One region of the Gallintestinimicrobium sp. genome, then DNA from elsewhere that is predicted to be linked to it. Evidence: predicted binding sites of a transcription regulator. Region 1 holds the regulator's gene; the other holds the start of a gene.
The links. The regulator NrdR, encoded in region 1, represses ribonucleotide reductase genes. The targets are predictions, from matches to a motif close to CACAANATNTTGTG.
Positions count from the first base shown of each region.

Region 1 (6,668 bases):
GACCAAAGATCCTTATTATCAGGAACTGATGGGTAAAATGTACCGCGGATTTGTCAAAGAGTTTGGAGAAGACTGGTCGAACAATCCGTTTAATGATGATATCATGTGGATGACGATTGCCTGTGCGAGAGCCTATCAGGCATTTCACGAAGAGATTTATCTGCAGCAGGCAGAGAAGCATTTCAATCTGGTTTATGACCGCGCATGGAGCGATGATCTGGGCGGAGGCCTGTTCTGGAGAATCGAAAATACGACGAAAAACGCCTGTATCAACGGCCCTGCCGTGATTGCAGCGAGCCTGTTATATCAGATTACCCAAAATCAGAGCTATCTGGATCGTGCGATTGCGATTTATGACTGGGAAGTGAAGAAGCTTTTTGGCGACGACGGCGCGGTGTATGACTGTTATAACCTGGAAAAGGGCTTAAATGCGTGGTGCTCGACCTACAACCAGGGAACCTTTATCGGCGCAAGCGTATTTTTACATCAGCTCACCGGCGGTGAAAAGTATTTAAACAATGCGGTTATGGCAGCGGATTATACGATGGAATACATGTATAAAAACGGCATCATGAACAATGAAGCGGACGGAGACGACATGCCCGGATTTAAGGGGATTCTGGCAAGATGGCTCAGCAAGCTTGTTTATGAAGAGAACCAGACCAAATATTTTGCATGGATGGAGAAAAATGCGGACAGCGCATGGATGCACCGTAACACGCAGAACCTGATGTGGACGGCATGGGAGTTCCCGACCAATGAGTTCCCGCGCTGCGCATGGGGCTGCAGCGCGGCGGTAGCACAGCAGTTTGCGTGTCTGCCGTATCAAAAATAACAGTATTTCGTAAGAAACGGGAGGGACTTATGAAACGGGTACACTTAATCTGTAACGCACACCTCGACCCTGTATGGCTCTGGCGCTGGCAGGAAGGCTGCACGGAAGCGCTTTCCACATTCCGCACGGCAGAAGCCTTTACGGAGGAATTCCCGGACTTTGTGTTCAACCACAACGAAGCGATTTTATACGAATGGGTAAAGGAAAATGAGCCGGAACTGTTTGCGCGCATTCAGCGGAAGGTCAAAGAGGGAAAATGGCATATCATGGGCGGCTGGTATTTACAGCCCGACTGCAATATGCCAAACGGCGAGTCCATTATCCGCAATATATCGGAAGGACACCGGTTTTTTGAAAAAGAGTTTGGCGTTCGCCCGACGACGGCAATTAATTTTGACTCTTTTGGTCATTCTGTAGGTTTGGTTCAGATTCTGAATCAGGCAGGATATGATACTTATGTGGTCTGCCGTCCGGCGAAGGCACAGTTTCCGTTCAAGGAACAGGATTATCTGTGGAAAGGTCTGGCAGGGTCGGAGGTTTTGGTGCATCGTTCCGATGAAAATTATAACTCCGTTTACGGGCATGTCGGAAAAGAACTGGAACAGTTCCTGGAAGATACGAAGGACGAACCGGTGTCCTTGTATCTCTGGGGCGTTGGCGACCACGGCGGCGGACCCTCCAGAGTGGATTTGACCGATGTGACAAAGCTGATCAAAGAGCGTGCGGAGGAGCTGGAAATTATCCACTCTGATCCGGAGTCTTACTTTAAAGAGAGAAAAGCGGCAGGAACATCCTATCCGGTTGTGGAAAAGAGCCTGAATCCGGTTGCAGAGGGATGCTATACGTCCCAGGTTCGGGTAAAACAGAAGCACCACCTGCTGGAAAATGAGATTTTAGTCGGCGAAAAGATGGCGACGCAGGCAGAGCTGTTATACGGCACGAAATATCCGAAGGAAGAGATTCACGAAGCAGTTCGCGCATTGTTGTTCTCAGAGTTTCATGATGCGCTGCCCGGCTCCGGCACACAGCAGGTAGAAGAAGATACGCTGCGCCTGCTGGATCACGGACTGGAGCTGATGTCCCGCGTCAACTGCAGAAGCGCGATTGCGCTGACCGCAGGCGAGGCGCCGATCAAAGAAGGAAGCTCCTGCGCATTTTTATACAACCCACATCCGTATCCGATTACCGGACAGTTTGCGTTTGAAGTCGGACTGCCCAAACAGAACTGGGATCCTTGCTTTTATCATCCGAGAGCATCTGTAAACGGCGAAGAAGTGCCGACCCAGTCGGAGATGGAATGCAGTCATTTCTGCATCGACTGGCGTAAGAAAGTTGTCGTGGAAGCAACCTTAAAACCGTGTGCGATGAATCGGGTGGATGTCTGGTTTGATGCCATTGAAAAGCGTCCGACCTTTGAACGGATTTCCAGAAAAGAAAACTTTGTTTTTGACAACGGAAAAATGCGTATAGAGATCAACCCCAGAACTGGTCTGGTGGATTCCTGGAAGGTCGGGGATACCGAATACTTAAAGCCTGGCAGCTTTTGCCCGGTAGCGATCGACGGCACTTATAATTCCTGGGGACTCTGGAAAAATGAGCCCGGAGCGCGCAGGGCATTTACACTGCTGACAGACCACGAGGGAAGCGAATTCTCCGGATTATACGAGCAGATCGAGCCCTCTGTGCGCGTGATCGAGGACGGCAAGGTGCGTACGGTTGTGGAAGCACTGTTTGGCTGGCATAACAGCAAGCTGTATCAGCGTTATATTCTGCCGAAGAACGATACGCATATGGATGTGGAAATCGGCGTATACTGGAACGAAAACGATACGGTTTTGAAATGGATGATTCCGTCTGCAATGGAGCAGGGAACCTATTACGGACAGGTAATGTTCGGCAGGGAAGCTCTGGCGCAGGACGGTCAGGAAGTTGTCGCACAGCGCTGGAACGCGTGGACGGACGGAGAAAAGGCGTTTACGGCAGTCAACTGCGGCAGCTACGGAAGCAGCATCGAAGACGGCGTGATCGGACTGACGCTGCTGCACTCTGCGGGCTATTCTGCAGCGGATTTCGATGAGAAAAAGACGCTGCATGAGGTTCGCCACACCGTTCGGATGGAACAGGGAGAACGTAAGTTTGCATTCCGCTTTGAAGCAGGAAAGACAGATCTTTTGGACAACGTGGATCGCACTGCACAGGCTTATAATGAAGAGCCTTATGTGCTCGCATTCAATGCATCCGGAGCCGGAGAAAAGAAATCGCCCGCAATTTTGGTCGATCAGGCAAATGTTCTGGTCTCTGCATGGAAAAAGGCAGAAAACGGGGAAGGATATACGCTTCGTCTTTATGAGAGCACCGGTAAAGATACCACAGCAGTTGTAGAACTGCCGTTTGCAGGTGTTGCCTGCCCGGTATCTTTAAAAGGATTCGAGATCAAAACGCTTCATTATGACGAACAGACAAAACAGCTGGCAGAAGCAGATCTGTTGGACTGATTTCCAACACTGGAATGCACGCCCTTCGGGCATTCCAGTGTTAGGAAGAACAGAATCGCCCGCATGCAGACATTCCGCCGTATAGAAGTGACAAAGGAACGACAGGAAGACATGACAGAAAAAATTTGCAGCTTTTGGAATTATGAAAAAAAAGACCGGCCATTTAACGTCCTGTTAGCAGGAGTATCCTATTGTGATGGGACATATCGGATCGAGAGAAAGCCGGAAAATCTGTATTCATTTGAATATATTTACAGCGGAAAAGGGATGCTGGTGATCGACGGACAACGCCTGGAGCCGCGGGCGGGGGATGTCTATTTTTTAAAAAGAGGCATCCCACACTGCTATTGGTCGGATGAGGAGGAACCGTGGACGAAGATCTGGATCTGCTTTAACGGACTGATGGCGGAAGCAATGTTTTCTGCTTATCTGGACCGAACCGTATACCTGATGCACAACTGCGATATCTCCGGGCAGATGGAAGCACTCCTGCAGCGCCTGGAGCAGTTCGATGGGGATTACGATAAAATGGCGGACGAGACGGCAGTCGCAGTGCTGGAGATCCTCCAGAAGCTTCATAACCAGGGCAGCAGCCATACCCGCACGCTTCCGGAGCAGATTAAGGAATGGATCGATCTGCATGTGGAGGAAAATGTCAAGTTAGAGCAGCTGTGTGAAAGCCTGCATTATTCCAGAAACCATTTGATCAACCAGTTCCGGAACCGCTATCAGATCACGCCGTATCAGTATCTGCGAGAACAGAAAATCGAAGCGGCAAAGCGCTATCTGCTCTATTCCGGTATGTCGATTCAGGAAATCGCAGAGCGGCTGTCCTATACGGATGAAAATTATTTTCACAGCTGCTTTAAAGAGGCGACGGGACTGACTCCGGGCAATTTCCGGAAATTCGGTTCGGTTTATCCGACGGAATATGGACAGAAACAATAACTTCCTGCAGGTTGGATTCTTTCTAAAAAAGGCAGGCGTGAAAAAGTCTGCAAAATCAGGGAATGATTGACAGCTCGGGCTGTTTTCATTATAATTTACTCATAGTAGAAAGTGCTGAAACTATAGCAGTTTCTGTGTGAGAAATGAATGGAAACGGCCCGGATTTTTTCTGTTCGGGCAGACAGGAGCAGAAAGATGAAATGCCCTTTTTGCGGTCGGGACAATACGAGAGTAATTGATTCCCGTCCATCCGATGATAATAACGCGATTCGCCGCCGCCGGGTATGCGATGTGTGCGGCAAACGTTTTACGACCTATGAAAAGGTAGAGACGATCCCTCTGATTGTCATCAAAAAAGATAACAACCGGGAGCCCTACGACCGTTCCAAGATCGAAGCCGGCGTGCTGCGTGCCTGTCATAAGCGTCCGGTCAGCGCTAACGAGATCACAGGGCTGATCGACGAAGTGGAGACAGATATTTTTTCCAGAGAAGAAAAGGAGATCCCAAGCAGCGTGATCGGGGAGCTGGTCATGAACAAGATGAAGGATCTGGATGCGGTTGCCTATGTGCGGTTTGCTTCTGTTTACCGCGAATTTAAAGACGTAAATACCTTTTTTGATGAACTGCGCAAGGCCGTCGAAAAAAAGAAAAAATAAATCTTGCAATTTGATTCACTCATGTATACAATAAGTGGGGCGTTGGGAAAAACGTCACTCTGTTTTTTGTCACACGGGAATGCGTTTCCCGATGAAAAACGCGTTGGTGTATCCCGACCCGGCTTTTTGATGCGGACAGCTGCCGCAACCGAAAAGTACAACTGAATAAAGATCAAATCAAAAAGGAGAAACACATGAAGACAAAAGCAGGAAAAAAAGTTCTTTTGACTTTGGTGTGCGCAGCACTGACTATTGCACTGGGCGCGTGCTCGGGTGATAAGGCGGGAAAGGAATCTTCTCAGATTACCATTGGAATTCCTCAGGATGTGGACAGTCTTGACCCTCACAAAGCAGTGGCGGCGGGAACCAAAGAGGTATTGTTCAATGTATTCGAAGGTCTTGTAAAGCCTGACAGCGAAGGAAATTTAAACGATGCTGTAGCAGAGAGCCATACCATTTCGGAAGATGGAAAAGTGTATACCTTCACGCTTCGCGATGGGGTAAAATTTCATGACGGCACAACTGTTACGGCGGAAGATGTAAAATATTCTATTGACAGATGTGCCGATACCAGTAACGGTGACCCGTTGGTATCGGCCTTTTTGGCGATTGACAGCGTGAATATCATTGATGAGAAAACCGTTGAGATCGTATTAAAAGAAGGAAATACCGACTTCCTCCCTTACCTGACCGCAGCGATCATTCCGGCAGCCAACGAGGATCCGGAGAGCAATCCGATCGGAACCGGACCGTACAAATATGTATCCCGGTCCCCTCAGGAAAATGTGATCTTAGAGAAATTCGATGAATACTGGGGTACACCGGCAAACATCGATACCGTAAAGCTTCAGGTAATCGCGAATGCGGACACGATTGTGACCAGCTTAAACGGCGGTTCGGTTGATATGTTTGCGAGAATTTCCCAGGCACAGGCAGATCAGCTGTCCGATGATTTCGATGTGCTGGAAGGTACGATGAACCTTGTGCAGGCGATGTATTTAAACAATGCAAAAGAGCCCTTTAACGATGTACGGGTTCGCCAGGCACTTTGCTATGCGGTAGATCCGCAGGGCATTATGGACATGATTTCCGACGGCAAGGGAACGCAGATCGGCAGCAGCATGTTCCCGTCGTTCGGCAAATATTATATGGAAGAGTTAAATGATCTGTATGCGACCAATATCGAAAAGGCAAAGGAGCTGTTGACAGAGGCTGGCTATCCGGACGGATTTTCCTTTACGCTGACCGTTCCTTCCAACTATCAGCAGCATATCGATACCGCGCAGGTGATTGTAGAACAGTTAAAGGAGATCGGCGTAACCGCCAATATCCAGCTGATCGAATGGGAGAGCTGGCTGTCTGACGTTTATTCCGACCGCAATTACGAAGCGACCGTAGTTGGTGTAGACGCATCCAGTCTGACTGCAGCAGCGCTGCTGTCCAGATTCGATAGTACTGCTTCCAATAACTTCATTAACTTTAATGATCCTGCCTATGACGAAGCATACGAAGCGGCCGTAGCGAGCGCGGACGATGACGAAAAGACCGAATATTACAAGGAATGTGAAAAGATTCTGGCAGAGGATGCGGCAAACGTATATATTCAGGATCTGCCTTCCTTTGTAGCCCTGAACAAAAAGTACGGCGGTTACGAGTTCTACCCGCTGTATGTACAGGATTTTGCAAAGCTGTATATCGTTGACGAACAGACGGAGTAAAAATTCATGAAGTAT
Region 1 is NZ_JBKVPW010000002.1:348,171-354,838, forward strand. It holds gene ACLTOQ_RS03385 (glycoside hydrolase family 76 protein) at 1-835, shown strand, start outside; gene ACLTOQ_RS03390 (glycoside hydrolase family 38 C-terminal domain-containing protein) at 865-3,330, shown strand; gene ACLTOQ_RS03395 (helix-turn-helix domain-containing protein) at 3,442-4,278, shown strand; gene nrdR (transcriptional regulator NrdR) at 4,474-4,935, shown strand; gene ACLTOQ_RS03405 (ABC transporter substrate-binding protein) at 5,130-6,653, shown strand; gene ACLTOQ_RS03410 (ABC transporter permease) at 6,660-6,668, shown strand, end outside.

Region 2 (6,668 bases), on a different contig from region 1:
GGGAAAACTGTAACTGCTGAAATTTTCTTTTACATGGAATCAGAGCCTTACGACAAGCAGATTTTGTACTTGCCGAAAGGCTCTGAGGAAATTTTAATATTTCATAGAAATATTCTGACTGACGAGCCCGTGCCACACCACGCTGCCGGAAGAAAGCGTTGCGGGAACGTCGATCAGGCGCTGATTTTCGGAGCCGCGGAATGCAAGGCTGATGTTTTTCTGAGCCTCGATAAATTCCCCATCAACGAGGACATCGAGCAGGGAAAGCATCTCATCTGTGCATTCGCACCGAGCGCGGCTTTCGGACAAAAGATCTGATTCCAGGGTGTAGCCGGTATAGCACCAGATTGTTTTACCGGGATACTGCGCACGGACTTTTTTCAGGAAAGGGACAAGCGCCCGCTGATTATCCGGTTCAAACGGTTCTCCGCCCAGCAGGGACAGTCCGTCGATATAATTTGGAGAAAGCAGCGTAAGCAGTTTGCTTTGCGCTTGTTCATCGAATGGGGAGCCGTAGGAAAAGCTCCAGGTTTCCGGGTTGAAACAGTTATGGCAGTGATGAGTGCAGCCGGAGACGAAAAGGGAAACCCGTACGCCCTCTCCGTTTGCAATATCACAGTTTTTGATTGTACCGTAGTTCATTATAGATGAAGCACCCTCTCTTTAATTTCCTGCGTCCGTCCCTGATTCCAGAACTGAGTGCCAATATAGCCGCAGGTACGCCTTGCGACGTTTAATTTGTTCTGATCGGTGCAGCCGCATTTCGGACATTTCCAAATGAGCTTTTTGTGTTCATCCTCAACGATCTGAATTTCGCCGGTATAACCGCATTCCTGGCAATAGTCGCTCTTGGTGTTTAACTCTGCGTACATGATGTTGTCGTAGATAAAGCGCATGACCTGAATGACAGCCGGGATGTTGTCCTGCATGTCGGGAACCTCCACATAGCTGATCGCTCCGCCGGTGGAAAGCGCCTGGAACTGGGACTCGAATTTCAGTTTGGAAAAAGCGTCGATTGGCTCGGTAACGTGCACATGGTAGCTGTTGGTGATATAGTTCTTGTCCGTTATGCCGTCGATGATGCCGAAACGCTTCTGCAGGCATTTGGCGAACTTGTAGGTTGTACTTTCGATCGGAGAACCGTAAATGGAGAACGCGATATTGGTTTCCTGTTTCCATTTGTTGCAGGCATCGTTCATGTGCTGCATGACTTCCAGTGCGAACGGGGTCGCTTCCGGATCGGTGTGGGATTTGCCGGTCATGTATTTGACACATTCGTACAGACCAGCATAGCCAAGGGAAATCGTGGAGTAGCCGCCGTAGAGCAGCTTGTCGATCGTTTCGCCTTTTTTGAGACGGGCAAGAGCACCGTACTGCCAGAGGATCGGGGCAGCGTCAGATAACGTACCCTCTAAACGCTTATGGCGAAGCATCAGGGCGCGATAGCACAAATCAAGACGCTCGTCGAAAATTTCCCAGAATTTCTTGAAATCCCCGCCGGAGGAAAGTGCGACGTCAGGTAGGTTGATGGTTACGACGCCCTGGTTGAAGCGGCCGTAGAATTTGTAATTGCCGTTTTCATCCTTCCAGGGACTCAGGCAGCTGCGGCAGCCCATAACGGGGAAGCAGTTGCCTTCTTTTAATTCTTTCATTTTCTTTTCAGAAATATAATCAGGAACCAGACGCCTTGCGGTGCATTTTGCTGCGAGCTGTGTCAGGTAGAAGTATTCGGAATCCTCTTCCACGTTGTCGTCTTCGAGCACATAGATCAGCTTGGGGAACGCGGGAGTAATCCATACGCCTGCTTCGTTCTTGACGCCCTGATAGCGCTGTTTTAAGGTTTCTTCGATAATCAGTGCGAGATCCTTTTTTTCCTGCGCATTTTTTGCCTCATTCAGATACATGAAGACCGTCAAAAACGGTGCCTGGCCGTTTGTGGTCATCAGGGTGATGATCTGGTACTGAATGGTCTGTACGCCCTTGGTGATCTCACGGTGCAGACGGGTTTCCACGATATCGTTGAGCTGTTCGGGAGTCGCCTGGGTGTTGAGAATTTTCATTTCTTCGGCAACCTCGGTGCGGATCTTTTCCCGGGAAACCTGTACGAAAGGCGCGAGGTGTGCGAGAGAAATACTCTGTCCGCCGTACTGGTTGCTTGCCACCTGCGCGATGATCTGGGTCGCGATGTTGCAGGCTGTGGAAAAGCTGTGGGGCTTTTCAATTTTGGTTTCGCTGATGACGGTGCCGTTCTGCAGCATATCCTCGAGGTTTACGAGGTCGCAGTTGTGCATGTGCTGTGCGAAGTAGTCGGAATCGTGGAAGTGGATCAGTCCCTTCTGGTCAGCCTCTACGATGTCGGAAGGCAGTAAAAGGCGCTGGGTTAAGTCTCGGCTGACCTCGCCTGCCATGTAGTCACGCTGTACGCTGTTGACCGTAGGGTTTTTGTTGGAATTTTCCTGTTTGGCCTCTTCGTTGTTGCATTCGATCAACGAAAGGATCCGGGTATCCGTGGTGTTGGATTTGCGGATCAGAGAGCGCTGATAGCGGTACTGGACATAGTGCTTCGCGAGGTCGAAAGCGCCGGTTGCCATGATCTGGTTTTCTACCATATCCTGTACTTCTTCTACGGATACAGCGCGTCCGATCTTGTTGCATTTATATTCGACGTAGTCTGCAATATCGTGAATCTGTTCCGGAGAAAGTCTGGTTCCTTCCTCAGAGTTGTTGGCCTTTGTGATGGCCGCCACAATTTTTTCGGAATCGAAAGTGGCTTCAGAGCCGTTCCTCTTGATGATTTTCATAGTCTACCTCTCCTTTTTCGTGCAAAAATCTCGGAAAACGGAGTAAATGACAGTTTCTCGAGATTTAACATAAAATCTGACATGCTCCGGCAGTGTTCTTCTACTGTGGAGTGCAAGCATTATTATATAACCGAAGTCCTGATAAAATAGTTGCACAAGCAACAAATATAGGATATAATACAAAATATAGTGGTTTGCACAAAAATAGACTACATGATGGTGTGAAAATATGGAACAATTTATTGGCTTTTGGGACTTGACAAAAGAACAGCAGGAGCGTTTGGCAGCGGACGGGATGTTGAATATCCGGACGTTTGGAAAGCGCCAGGTGCTGATGAATCAGGACGACGACGCGGACAATGTGGGCGTTATGCTGAGCGGAACCGCCTTTTTGGAGAGTATGAATCAGGAGGGACAGCGACGGATTCTGGATTATTATGAGCCGAAGGAGAGTTTTACACGGAAATGCTTTCCGGATGTGGAGGGCGTATGCTACGTCATTTCGCGTTCCAGCTGCCAGGTCGCTTTTTTGAACGACAGAAAGCTGTCGTCGGCTTATAAAAAATATGAAAAGCGCGGGCAGCTTCTGGAGGAAATTCTGATGGGAACCCAGAAACGTGCGCTGATGCACGCGGATGTGCTGGGGCAGAAGACGCTGCGGCAGAAGCTGATGACGTATTTTCAGTTTTTGAACCACCAGAAGGGCAGAGATGGTTTTTCTTTACCGTTTTCCTATACGGACTGTGCGGACTATCTGTTTGTGGATCGCAGCGCGATGATGCGCGAACTGGGACGGATGAAGGAGGAAGGACTGATTCGGACGGAAGGGAAGAAAATCTGGCTGGAGGAGAAAAAACTGCGGTGAAGATATCAGGGAGAAGGGAAGATAAAAAAACAACAGCTATTATTGGTAGAATTCGCAAAGACGTGGGGGATTATTGGGGCTTTGCTGTCGTGTTTGTTTTGTACGATATTGCAGCGCATGCGATGTTTCATGCGTTCTGTCCCTCCGTGTTTTTATTTGGTCTGCCCTGTCCCGGCTGTGGGATGACGCGGGCGGTATTCTTTTTTATCACAGGGCAGTTTCAGAGGGGAATGCAGATGAATCCGCTGGGGCTTCTGTGGATTCTATGGGCTGCTTATCTGGTGGTTATGCGGTATGGGTTTGGGAAAAAAGCGAAAGGGCTGATGAAGGCTGCAGGCGTGATTGTAGTGCTGATGGTCGCAGTCTATTTGTATCGAATGTATTGCTTCTTCCCCGGAGAGCCGCCGATTAGCTACACATCGGGCAGTCTGGCGGAGCGGCTTATTCCGGGGTATCGGAAGTGGATTCTGGGATTGGTTCGAATGCTGCAGGGGTGAGAGACGCTGCGTTACTCATGACAATAGAATGCTCGCAGAGCGTGCATTCTATTGTTTGCTCCAGCGTCCGGACGCGCCGCAGGGCAGCACCAGTCCGTTGTCTGTAACGGGCAGTCCGATTTCGGATGCTTCGGTGTGTCCGCCGAATTTCGGCGTAATGGCAGTCTGCATCATATAGTTTAAAACAGCAGGCTGTAGACCGGTTGTATAGGAGTTGATCAGGAAAAAGAGCGGGTCATCGGACAGAATCTGAGTCGTCAGTTCGATGAAGGGATAGATGCTCTCTTCAATTTTCCAGATTTCGCCTTTAGGACCTCTGCCGTAGGAGGGAGGATCCATGATGATGCCGTCATAGTGGTTGCCGCGGCGGATTTCACGTTCGACAAATTTTACACAGTCATCTACGAGCCAGCGGATCGGAGCATCGGAAAGACCGGAAGCCGCTGCGTTTTCTTTTGCCCAGGTAACCATGCCCTTGGAAGCGTCCACATGGGTGACTGCCGCGCCTGCCTTCGCTGCGGACAGGGTAGCGCCGCCGGTGTAGGCGAACAGATTCAGCACTTTAACCGGGCGACCAGCGTTGGCAATCAGGTTGCCAAACCAGTCCCAGTTTGTTGCCTGTTCCGGAAACAGACCGGTATGTTTGAAGCTAAACGGCTTTAAACGGAAGGTCAGTTCGCGGTAATGGATGCTCCATTCCTCGGGCAGATTGAAAAATTCCCATTCGCCGCCGCCTTTGGAGCTGCGATGATAATGGCCGTTTTTCTTTTTCCAGCCGGGATTTTTGCGGGGGGTATTCCAGATGACCTGCGGATCGGGACGCACGAGAAGATAATCTCCCCAGCGTTCCAGCTTTTCTCCGCTGGAGGTATCCAGCACTTCATAATCTTTCCATTGATCTGCGATCCACATATTTTCCTCTCATTTCTGCGCACGCCTTTTGCGCATGTCGAGTTTGTGTCAAGTGCGCACAGACACAAATCTCGCGATTGAAAAATTTTATTTTTCAATCTTTATTCTTCATTTTGTAAGTAATATAGTTACAGGAATTATCTGCAAGGTATCCGGGCAAAACTGCATTTGCGCGTGTATACACAGGATAATAATACGAGATTATCATACAGGAAGTACGCCCAAAAAGCAATCATTCTATTGCTGGAGCGTTGCGATGAAAAAAATCGTTACTGTTCACTCACTTAAAATTTCCACATCCGGCATAAATTCAGAAATTCCTCTGCGGAGGACGAAAGGTATTTGTTGCGGTGCCGGATCAGGTATAGGCTGCGGGTCAGGATGTCGGGCGGAAGCGGAAGGGAGACAAGATCTCCGGATTTCAGTGCATCCCGGACGAGAAGCTCCGGTAAAATTGCGATGCCGAGACCGTTTTGGGCGGCGCGGATGAGGGCGAGGGTGCTGACGCTTTCCCAGACGGGCGTGATCTGGATACCGGCGGATAAAAAGAGACTTTCGACGATTTCCCTGCCGGCACTGCCCGGTTCGCGTAAAAGGAGGGGGCAGGAAGCAGCGTCGGCGAGGGTGACCGTCCGGTTGGCGGCAAGCGGATGGCCGGGAGCTGCGACCATGCAGAGCGTATCGGCAGAAAAGACCTCTGAAATGATTTCCGGGTGAGTGACAGTGCCTTCGACCAGGGCAAAATCCAGCTGATTGTCGACGACTGCCTGCTCGATTGTGCCGGTATTTTTGATCGTTACATAGATTTTGATTTCCGGGTGCTGCTCCTGATAGGTTTTGACAAGGGAGGGGAGCAGGCAGGTGCCGAGAGTGATGCTGGAGCCAATATGGAGCGGGGCATTTGCATCCCAGGCGGGAATTTTGTTTTCCATTTCTGAAAAAAGTGACACGATATGGAGTGCATATTCATAGAAGCGATGCCCGTTCTCCGTCGGGTAAATCCGTCGGGAGAGGCGGTCGAACAGGCGGATATGATAATATTCCTCCAGCTCCTTGATCGCCAGACTGACGGACGGTTGAGCCAGATGCAGTCTGTTCGATGCGAGGGTGATGCTTTTTTGCTGATATACGGCGACAAAAATTTTCATATGACGCAGAGTCATGGCGGTTCCTCCAAGGTGATCGGGTGAAAAATAAGTGTGATCGCTTATTTTCACGCAGTTATTTGTACCGAAGGTGTCAAAAGGCTGCTCCTGCACAGCTTATGTAATAAAAATATTATATATTTTATACTATAATACTATTTTACTTATATTACAAGAAAAGGTATGATAAGAACGATTACAAGAGGCTGTACGATGTTAGAAACAAACAGAAGCAGCGGGCATGCGAAAAAGCGTGCGCAGAAATGAGAGGAAAGCATGAAGGAGAAATGGACGAAGATCCGAAAAGTATTTTTTTCCACGCTGTATTTAAGCACGTTTACGTTCGGCGGCGGATACGTCATCGTCACGCTGATGAAAAAGAAATTTGTAGATGAGCTGCACTGGATCGATGAAGAGGAAATGCTCGATCTGGTGGCGATTGCGCAGT
Region 2 is NZ_JBKVPW010000010.1:104,395-111,062, forward strand. It holds gene nrdG (anaerobic ribonucleoside-triphosphate reductase activating protein) at 94-642, opposite strand; gene nrdD (anaerobic ribonucleoside-triphosphate reductase) at 642-2,801, opposite strand; gene ACLTOQ_RS10200 (Crp/Fnr family transcriptional regulator) at 3,031-3,666, shown strand; gene ACLTOQ_RS10205 (DUF2752 domain-containing protein) at 3,663-4,163, shown strand; gene ACLTOQ_RS10210 (class I SAM-dependent methyltransferase) at 4,212-5,075, opposite strand; gene ACLTOQ_RS10215 (LysR family transcriptional regulator) at 5,360-6,238, opposite strand; gene ACLTOQ_RS10220 (chromate transporter) at 6,497-6,668, shown strand, end outside.
Region 2: a site for NrdR is predicted at 2,980-2,993, ahead of nrdD (anaerobic ribonucleoside-triphosphate reductase). Genes of this name have one in related genera too.